DNA from 2 places in the Pseudocitrobacter faecalis genome. Region 1 is predicted to be linked to the other one. Evidence: predicted binding sites of a transcription regulator. Region 1 holds the regulator's gene; the other holds the start of a gene.
The links. Region 1 encodes Fur, which represses iron uptake genes when iron is present. Its sites were predicted from a motif close to ATAATAATGAGAACNACTATCAA; they were not measured.

Region 1 (4,428 bases):
GTGATCCCGGGTCTGAGGGCGTAGCCATAATAGGGGGGCGTGTCGATTGGCCGCGCCCAATGCGATTTTGGTGGCATAAGATTTTCGGTGGCACAGTTGTCGAGCGTGGTGTGATCAAATTGTCCTTGCTGGCATGCCTGGTTGTATTGGGTCACTGTCCTGGCAAAACGGGTCGCGTCAAGGCCCAGTTGACGGGCGAGTTCTTCTAACGTGTTCGCCTGAGCTCCGGGAAAAACAGGGGGCATAAAATGGCCGATCGCTTTACTGTCGATAATGGAATAACCAATCTGCCCAGGCTGTTGAGCGACCAGACGCCCCCAAATGGCATAACGTTTCGGCCAGAAATCTTCACCCTCGTCATAGAAACGTTGCGCGTCGCGGCTGACGACGATGCCCAACGATACACAATCAACACGCGTACAAATGCCGCCGTCGTAAAGTGGCGCACGGGCATCAATCGCTACGCAGTGGGATTGGGAGGGATCGCCGATGATATCCGCGCCGCTATCCATCATAAATTTGAGCAGTACACCCTGGTTAAACCGTGTCCCGCGGATCAGAAAGTTGTCGGCAGGCCATTCTCCTCGCGCGTTTTCCCCCCATGCTTCGCGCAGCCATTCGCGATTGGATTCAAAACCTCCAGCGGCAAGCACGCAAGATCTGGCTTCAATTCGCTCGTCTCCTGCCAGTGCGGCAACGAATTCTCCGTCCTGAAGCTCCAGAGCCTGCACAGGCGTGTCATAACGTATTTCCACGCCCAGATTTTCGGCGCTGCGATAGTAGGCGTTGACGAGGGCTTTGCCTCCGCCCATGAAAAAGGCATTCGTGCGGGCGACGTGCAACGCGCCGGAAAGGGGCGGCTGAAAGTTAACGCCATGCCGACGCATCCAGTCGCGGCATTCGGATGACGTACGGATCACCAGTCGGGCCAACGCTTCGTTGGTGTTACCTTCCGTGACGCGAAGCAGATCTTGCCAGAATTCCTCTTCGGGATAGCTCTCTACCAGAACGTCCTGTGGCGCGTCATGCATGCAGCGTAAATTACGCGTGTGTTGCGAATTTCCTCCGCGCCACTGGCGGGGTGCCGCTTCCAGCATGAGCACCGAAGCACCCGCTTCGCGAGCCGTCAGGGCGGCGCATAAGGCGGCATTTCCGCCGCCGATCACCAGAACATCAACCATCTTCAACCTCATTACACTTTAACTTTTTGTTAAATTTGTAATTGAAATGTACATGGCTAATTTGCAAGAGCGCTATGCTGGGTTGCTAAACAGGGGTTTAGTTAAGGTAAAGCGTTGCGCCCGGCCACTCTCCTTCCTGAACGAGTTCACGCATGACTTTGGTGAGTACGACGCGGGTGGCAAGGCCTGCGGGGGTCAATTCATTATCCGATAAACTGACCAGAAAGTTGGGGCGGCTAAGTATAGGATTGTGGATCGGGATCACTCTCAAGACTTCATTATCAAGATGCGAAACGGCAGCGCCAGGCTGAAGCGTGGCCCCCAGACCGTTTCGCACGGCCTGCATTAACAAGGCAAGACCATCAATCTCTGAGACGATATCAAGATGTATGGCGTGTTCCCTGGCCATTGTTTCTAATCTCCCACGCAGTCCGTGGCCCAGGCTCGGCATAATGAGGGGGATACCAGACAGCTGTATCGGTGATAGCGTGTCATCGGCAATGTTATCAAGCAGGGTATGGTGGGCAATGAGAAACAGTCGCTCTTCCAGGATAGGCCTGGCGCTCCAGCGAACGATTTTTTCCTTTTGAAAGACAATGGCTAAATCAATCTGACGGGTATTTATCATTCGCTCCAGATTGCCGGAAAGGCTTTCGACAACATGCAGACGCACGTCGGGGTAGCTTTCACGCATGGCTTTCATGAAGGGGATACCGAGAATAGAGGCGGTACTGGGTGCCATGCCTACGCTGACGTGTCCGGAAAGGCGTGCTTCTCTGGCGGCGAGAATCGCATCATCGGCATGGCGGATAGCCAGTTGTGCCTGTGAGAAAAAAGCTAAACCCGCATGGGTCGGCGTCACACCGCGTGACGTCCGCTGCAACAGACGAATGGCGAGATCGTTTTCCAGTCGGGTCATCTGCTGGCTAAGTGCCGAAACGCCAATATTCAGATCGAGGGCCGCACTACCCATGCTGCCGGTTTCGACAATGCGGACAAAATAGCGTAACTGGCGAAGCTCCATCTCACTCTCCAAAAGGTGGGGGATTTTACATTAAAGCAACATTAGCGGAGAGGGAAGTGAGAAAAAGGAAGTACACACCAATAAAAAAGCCAACCCGAAGGTTGGCTTTACAGAATCCTGAAGATAATTACTTCTCTACGCCATCGTGCGCGTGTTCATCTTCGCGGCAGTCACCTTCAGCGCAGTGACCATACAGGTACAGGCTGTGGTTGGTTAAGCGGATCCCGTGTTTCGCAGCGATTTCACGCTGGCGGGCTTCGATGGAATCATCGCTGAATTCGATAACTTTGCCGCAGTCGAGGCAAATGAGGTGATCGTGATGGTGTTGCTGAGTCAGTTCGAAAACGGACTTGCCACCTTCAAAATTATGGCGTGTAACGATGCCAGCGTCATCAAACTGATTGAGAACGCGATAGACGGTCGCCAGACCAATCTCTTCACCCATGTCGATCAGGCGTTTGTATAAGTCTTCCGCACTGACATGGTGATTGTCTGGTTCCTGAAGCACTTCCAGGATTTTTAACCGGGGAAGTGTGACTTTCAGGCCAGCCTTCTTTAATGCGGTATTGTTGTCAGTCATGCGGAATCTGTCCTGTTGCTAAACGATTGACTTCCAAACGCGGAAGTAACACAGAGAGTGCACCGAGTGTAATGCGTCTCATTATAGAATGACGCCTTCTAAATGAAAACAGCAAGACCTGGGCGAATAAAGATATCGAAAACGAGGCTTGACCTGCAAACTCGCTAAATTCAGAAGATATTGTACAGATTTACGCTCAAAAGTTAAAAAATTGTAGCTATTATTTTGATTGCTTCTACCTATTAATGCGGCGCGATTTAACAATCACGCCGCATTAAACATCAGGCGTTTTTAATCTCTTCCAGATGCAGCTCTTCAGAAATCTGTTTAACCCATTTTTCTACACGTTCAGCGGTCAGTTCCGGCTGACGGTCTTCATCGATAGCCAGACCCACGAAGTGATTGTCATCGGCCAGGCCTTTAGAGGCTTCGAAGTGGTAACCGGCCGTTGGCCAGTGGCCGACGATGGTCGCACCGCGCGGTTCAATGATGTCGCGGATAGTACCCAGCGCATCACAGAAGTATTCCGCGTAGTCTTCCTGGTCGCCGCAGCCGAACAGTGCAACAAGTTTGTCATTGAAATCAATTTCTTCCAGAGTCGGGAAGAAATCGTCCCAGTCGCACTGGGCTTCACCGTAATACCAGGTCGGAATACCTAACAGCAGAATGTCGAATGCAGCCAGGTCTTCTTTGCTGCTCTTGGCAATGTCATGCACGTCGGCAACGTCTTTACCAAGCTGTTTCTGAATCATTTTTGCAATATTTTCGGTATTGCCGGTGTCGCTACCAAAGAAAATGCCAACGATTGCCATGAGTTAAATAACCTCTTGAAACTTAATGATATGGTGGTGGCGTATTGCCCACAGATAAGGGCAATCATAGCAGAACAGAGAAGGGTGCGGAATCAGCAATCGTACCGGACTGCACACTCTGCTACATGAAAGCGGGATTTTACGTAATTTTCAGAGCTTTTCCTGCGCGCGGAGCACGGCTAACTGGCTCATCAGAATCTCTTCGATAAGCTCGCTGCGACTCATATCGCGCGCGGTTGCCAGTTCGTTCAGGGCATCTACCGCGTCGTTATTGAGTTTCAGTTCGACGCGCTTCAGACCGCGAACTTTATCGCGTTTTAATTGATTACGCTTATTGATGCGCAGCTGTTCGTCACGCGAAAGCGGATTGGTTTTGGGTCTTCCCGGCCGACGCTCATTTGCGAACAAATCAATTGTCGTGCGGTCCGTTTGTTCTTTTGCCATGATTCAGAGTGACTTCGGGGAAACAAGCTACCGGGAAACGCCCGGTGCAGACAGCGCGCAATCATACATCAGTGCAACCGACACGCCAACGACCACGGCCATAATGGCGCGCGGTCGTTGAGTTTTTAATCAGTCTGCTAAATAACGGCGGATGGCGCGCAGTACCGCGTCCGGTTTTTCAGCATGCACCCAGTGACCGGCACCAGCGATAACATGTGCACGCGCCTGCGGAAATTGCGAGAGCAGGTCGTCACGGTAAGCTTCGGTAACGTAAGGCGAATTCCCCCCGGGAATAAACAGTGCCGGCTGATCCCACGCCGGAATCGTCTCCCAGCCGACGATGTGCGGGTATTGATCCCACAGCACCGGCACATTAAAGCGCCACTC
Region 2 (4,428 bases), 2.7 Mb from region 1:
AACTGGCCGCCGAGGCCAATATGAGCTTGTCAGCGTTTCATCATAACTTTAAATCGGTGACCAGCACGTCACCGTTGCAGTACCTGAAAACGTATCGCCTGCACAAGGCGCGCATGATGATGGTGCATGATGGATTAAAAGCAAGCGCAGCGGCAATGCAGGTGGGATATGAAAGCGCATCGCAGTTTAGCCGCGAATTTAAACGCTATTTCGGCATTACACCGGGAGAAGATGCGGCGCGTTTACGCGCGATTCAAATCGTTTAGGCAAGAGGCTTTTGTAGGCCGGATAAGCGCAGCGCATCCGGCTTCAAAGCGCATCCGGCCCTAAAGAGCAGCGCCCTCAGGCGCTGCAATACTTCTTCTTAATCACCACCACCAGCGTACCAAGCAGCCCGGCAACCAGCAGGAAAATAGGCAGGATCATCAGGAAGGTCATCACCTGATCTTCATGACGTTTTACAAACGGAATCATGCTTATGGCATAGCCGAGACTGGTGACAACGCCCACCCACAGCAGCGCGCTCAGCCAGTTAAAGAACTGGAAGCGACGATTAGAGAGCCCGGAAATGCCCGCCATGGTTGGCAGCAGCGTACGCACGAACGCCAGAAACCGCCCGGCGAGCAGCGCCAGCAGGCCGTGACGATCGAACATGCAGGTCGCACGTTGATGATATTTTTCCGGTAATTGCGCGAGCCAACCTTTCACTGTTCGGGTGTTGCCCAACCAGCGCCCCTGAATATAGCTCAGCCAGCAGCCGAGGCTGGCGGCAGTCGTCAAAATGATCACCGTCGGTACAAATCCCATCACCCCTTTGGCGATGAGCGCGCCCGCGAGCAGCAACAGGCTATCGCCCGGCAGGAAGGATGCCGGAAGCAGACCGTTTTCTAAAAACAGCGTGGCAAACATAACCAGATAAACCACCCCCACAACGTGAGGATTCGCCAGTGCGGCAAAGTCATGTTGCCAGAGCGCGGCGACAATATCTTGAATGACGACCATGGACTTTCCTGTGGAACAGCATTTTCGCTTATTGTACTCCCGAATTGCCTGAAACTCTTTGATCCCTCGCGCAACAACAGATGCACAGCTGTTCAGGAATAAGAACAACCTGAGCCGTATGCGTTTACGCCGGAATATTCTGGCCATTCGGTTGATAGACTGTTCTCAAAATCTTGAAAACGCGCGAGGCATTGCGCGACGCGTATCTTCAGGGACATTGCTAACCAGACAGCCCGGGGCGATATACCACCGGGCCTGAGGCTATTTTACACAATACGTGCGAAGCCTGCTGCTAAATCCGCGATAAGATCGTCAATGTTTTCTAAACCAATATGTAAGCGAATCAGGGTGCCCGTGAAGTCGACAGTGCCACCGGGGCGAATCTCCGCCAGTTGTTCTGGCTGGTTCGGCAGGATCAGCGACTCAAAACCGCCCCAGGAATAGGCCATGCTGAACAGGGAGAAGTTGTCGAGGTAAGCAGAAAGTTCGGCATCCGTTAAACGCTTTTTAAGCACGAAGGAGAACAAGCCGCTACTGCCTGTAAAATCTCGTTTCCAGTATTCGTGACCTTTACTGCCAGGCAGCGCCGGATGATTCACGCGAGCAACCTGCGGATGTTGTTCCAGCCATTCGGCAATCTTCAGGCTGCTTTCATGATGCTGACGCAGGCGAACGCCGAGCGTGCGCAGGCCACGGCTGGTCATGTAGGCGGTATCTGCATCCACCATTTGGCCCATCAGATACGCATTTTCGCGCAGTTGCGCCCAGCAGCGTTCGTTAGATACCGCAGTACCGACCATCGCATCAGAGTGGCCAATCAGGTATTTCGTGCCTGCCTGAATTGAGATATCGATACCGAAATCGAGCGCTTTAAACAGTACGCCTGCCGCCCAGGTGTTGTCGATCATGATGATCGCCTCCGGCGCAACGCTGCGCACGGCGGCGACAATCGCCGGAACATCATGAACTTCCATGGTGATTGAGCCTGGAGATTCCAGGAACACCACTTTGGTATTGGGTTGAATCAGATGTGCGATTTCGCTGCCAATCATCGGGTCAAACCAACTCGTGGTGACACCTAGTTTACCGAGGATTTTGGTACAGAAATCCTGGCTCGGCTCATAGGCGGTATTGGTCATCAGCACATGATCGCCCTGCTCAACGAAGGCCAGAATCGTATTAGCGACCGCCGCTGCACCGCACGGGAAGAGGGCGCAGCCCGCGCCGCCTTCCAGCTCGCACATCGCTTCCTGTAATGAGAAATGGGTGAGCGTGCCGCGACGCCCGTAGAAAAGTTCGCCTTTCGCGCGATTGCGGGTGGCATGTTTCTTCGCCTCTACGGTGTCGAACACCAGCGAAGAGGCGCGCTGAATGACGCTGTTTACCGAACCCTGCGTGTACTTTTTACTCCGCCCGGCGTTGACCAGCGCGGTATCCAGGTGCTTATCTGCCATCTCTCTCCTGCCTATTTTTATACGTCTGGACGTCTAAATTATCACGATTGTTGCAAGATGTACCCGCTTGCACGATATAAAGCAGAAAATTTCTCAAAAAGCGCGGTGGTGACTTTTTTACTGCGTAAGCGCAAGGAAAATAAGTATGATTTGAGTCACTATGTAAATACTAATGAGAACTACTATCAATTCGACGTCGTTTTGATATTATTGTGCTCAGATTTTGTGATTTATGTCCTGGAGATACAGAGTGGGTAATAATTTGATGCAGGCGGATCTCTCCGTTTGGGGTATGTATCATCATGCCGACATCGTTGTTAAAGTGGTTATGATTGGCCTGATTCTGGCATCCGTAGTCACCTGGGCCATCTTCTTTAGTAAGAGCGCAGAGTTGTTCTCCCAGAAGCGTCGCCTCAAACGCGAGCAGCAGCTGTTAGCGGAAGCCCGCTCTATCGATCAGGCGCACGAAATCGCCGCCGCCTTCCACGCGAAAAGCCTTAGCACGCAACTGATTCATGAAGCGCAGGACGAGCGTGAGCTTTCTGCGGGCTCTGAAGACAATGAAGGGATTAAAGAGCGTACCGGCTTCCGCCTGGAACGTCGCGTTGCCTTCGTGAGCCGTAATATGAGCCGCGGCACCGGTTACCTCGCGACTATCGGCGCCATTTCCCCGTTTGTCGGTCTGTTTGGTACCGTTTGGGGTATCATGAACAGCTTCATCGGTATTGCGCAGACACAAACCACCAACCTGGCTGTTGTTGCGCCGGGTATCGCAGAAGCGCTGCTGGCGACCGCCATTGGTCTGTTTGCCGCGATTCCGGCGGTGGTTATCTATAACGTCTTCGCCCGTTTGATTGGCAGCTATAAAGCAAACCTCAGCGATGTTGCTGCGCAGGTTCTGCTGCTGCAAAGCCGTGACCTGGATCTTAACGCCAGCGGCGTGACCCAGCCGGTACGTTCCGCACAGAAATTACGAGTAGGTTGATGCCCCATGGCTATGCGTCTTAATGAAAATCTGGACGATAACGGCGAAATGCATGAAATCAACGTGACGCCGTTTATCGACGTTATGTTGGTTCTGCTGATCATCTTTATGGTTGCCGCGCCGCTGGCGACGGTGGATGTAAAGGTCAATCTGCCCGCGTCTTCCAGCCAACCGCAGCCGCGCCCGGAAAAACCGATCTATCTGTCGGTGAAAGCGGATAAGTCGATGTTCCTGGGTAATGACCCCATTACCGATGAGAACATGGTGAATGCGTTGAACACGCTGACGGAAGGGAAGAAAGAGACCACTATTTTCTTCCGCGCCGATAAAACTGTCGACTATGAAACGATGATGAAGGTGATGGACACCCTGCATCAGGCCGGTTATCTGAAGATTGGCCTGGTAGGGGAAGAGCACGCAGGGGCGAAATAAACCCCTCACCCCGGCCCTCTCCCTCAGGGAGAGGGTGAAAACCGCACTCACTTAAACCTCGGCTCTGTCGGTGCCCTCTCCCTTGAGGGAGAGGGCAGGGTGAGGGGGTAAACACCGCACATTTCCCCTAAGTCCTCTCCCCTAATAAATACTTCTCCCAATTTAATTATCCTTCGCTGCTTTAAATTAAATTTAATTCTTTTTATATAGTTATTAAAAACACCACGAAGAATATATTCTCCCCCTCCACTGGTAATGATTTACAAACTCTCTACGCTTATTAATGGCGTTAAAAATACTAATAACATTACCTGTACAGTGCGGAACAATATGGATAAATCAAACAATTCAGATACTCGCGGATTGCTGCGTGAAAGTATCTCTGTCTCGTCTATTCGCCAGCGGGCCGACGGCCAGATGTTGGCGCTGGTGTGGTTACTTTGGGGGATCACCCTGTCTGTGGGATGGATGGCTGACAACGCGCTGGTAGCACTCTTTTTCGCGACGCCATTAGCGCTTCTGGCTACACTTGTCACCGCATTTTTTCGCGGTCGA

Region 2: the regulator Fur is predicted to act here: its motif matches at 2,623-2,645, upstream of exbB (tol-pal system-associated acyl-CoA thioesterase).

Annotation. Positions count from the first base shown of each region.
Region 1 is NZ_CBDDNJ010000002.1:2,988,225-2,992,652, reverse strand. Features, by position in the region: gene tcuA (FAD-dependent tricarballylate dehydrogenase TcuA) at 1-1,181, opposite strand, end outside; gene tcuR (tricarballylate utilization LysR family transcriptional regulator TcuR) at 1,279-2,205, opposite strand; gene fur (ferric iron uptake transcriptional regulator) at 2,333-2,785, opposite strand; gene fldA (flavodoxin FldA) at 3,067-3,597, opposite strand; gene ybfE (LexA regulated protein) at 3,748-4,041, opposite strand; gene ybfF (esterase) at 4,171-4,428, opposite strand, start outside.
Region 2 is NZ_CBDDNJ010000002.1:263,545-267,972, forward strand. Features, by position in the region: gene ACOXYR_RS01910 (AraC family transcriptional regulator) at 1-266, shown strand, start outside; gene yghB (DedA family general envelope maintenance protein YghB) at 343-1,002, opposite strand; gene metC (cystathionine beta-lyase) at 1,269-2,456, opposite strand; gene exbB (tol-pal system-associated acyl-CoA thioesterase) at 2,707-3,441, shown strand; gene exbD (TonB system transport protein ExbD) at 3,448-3,873, shown strand; gene ACOXYR_RS01935 (methyl-accepting chemotaxis protein) at 4,204-4,428, shown strand, end outside.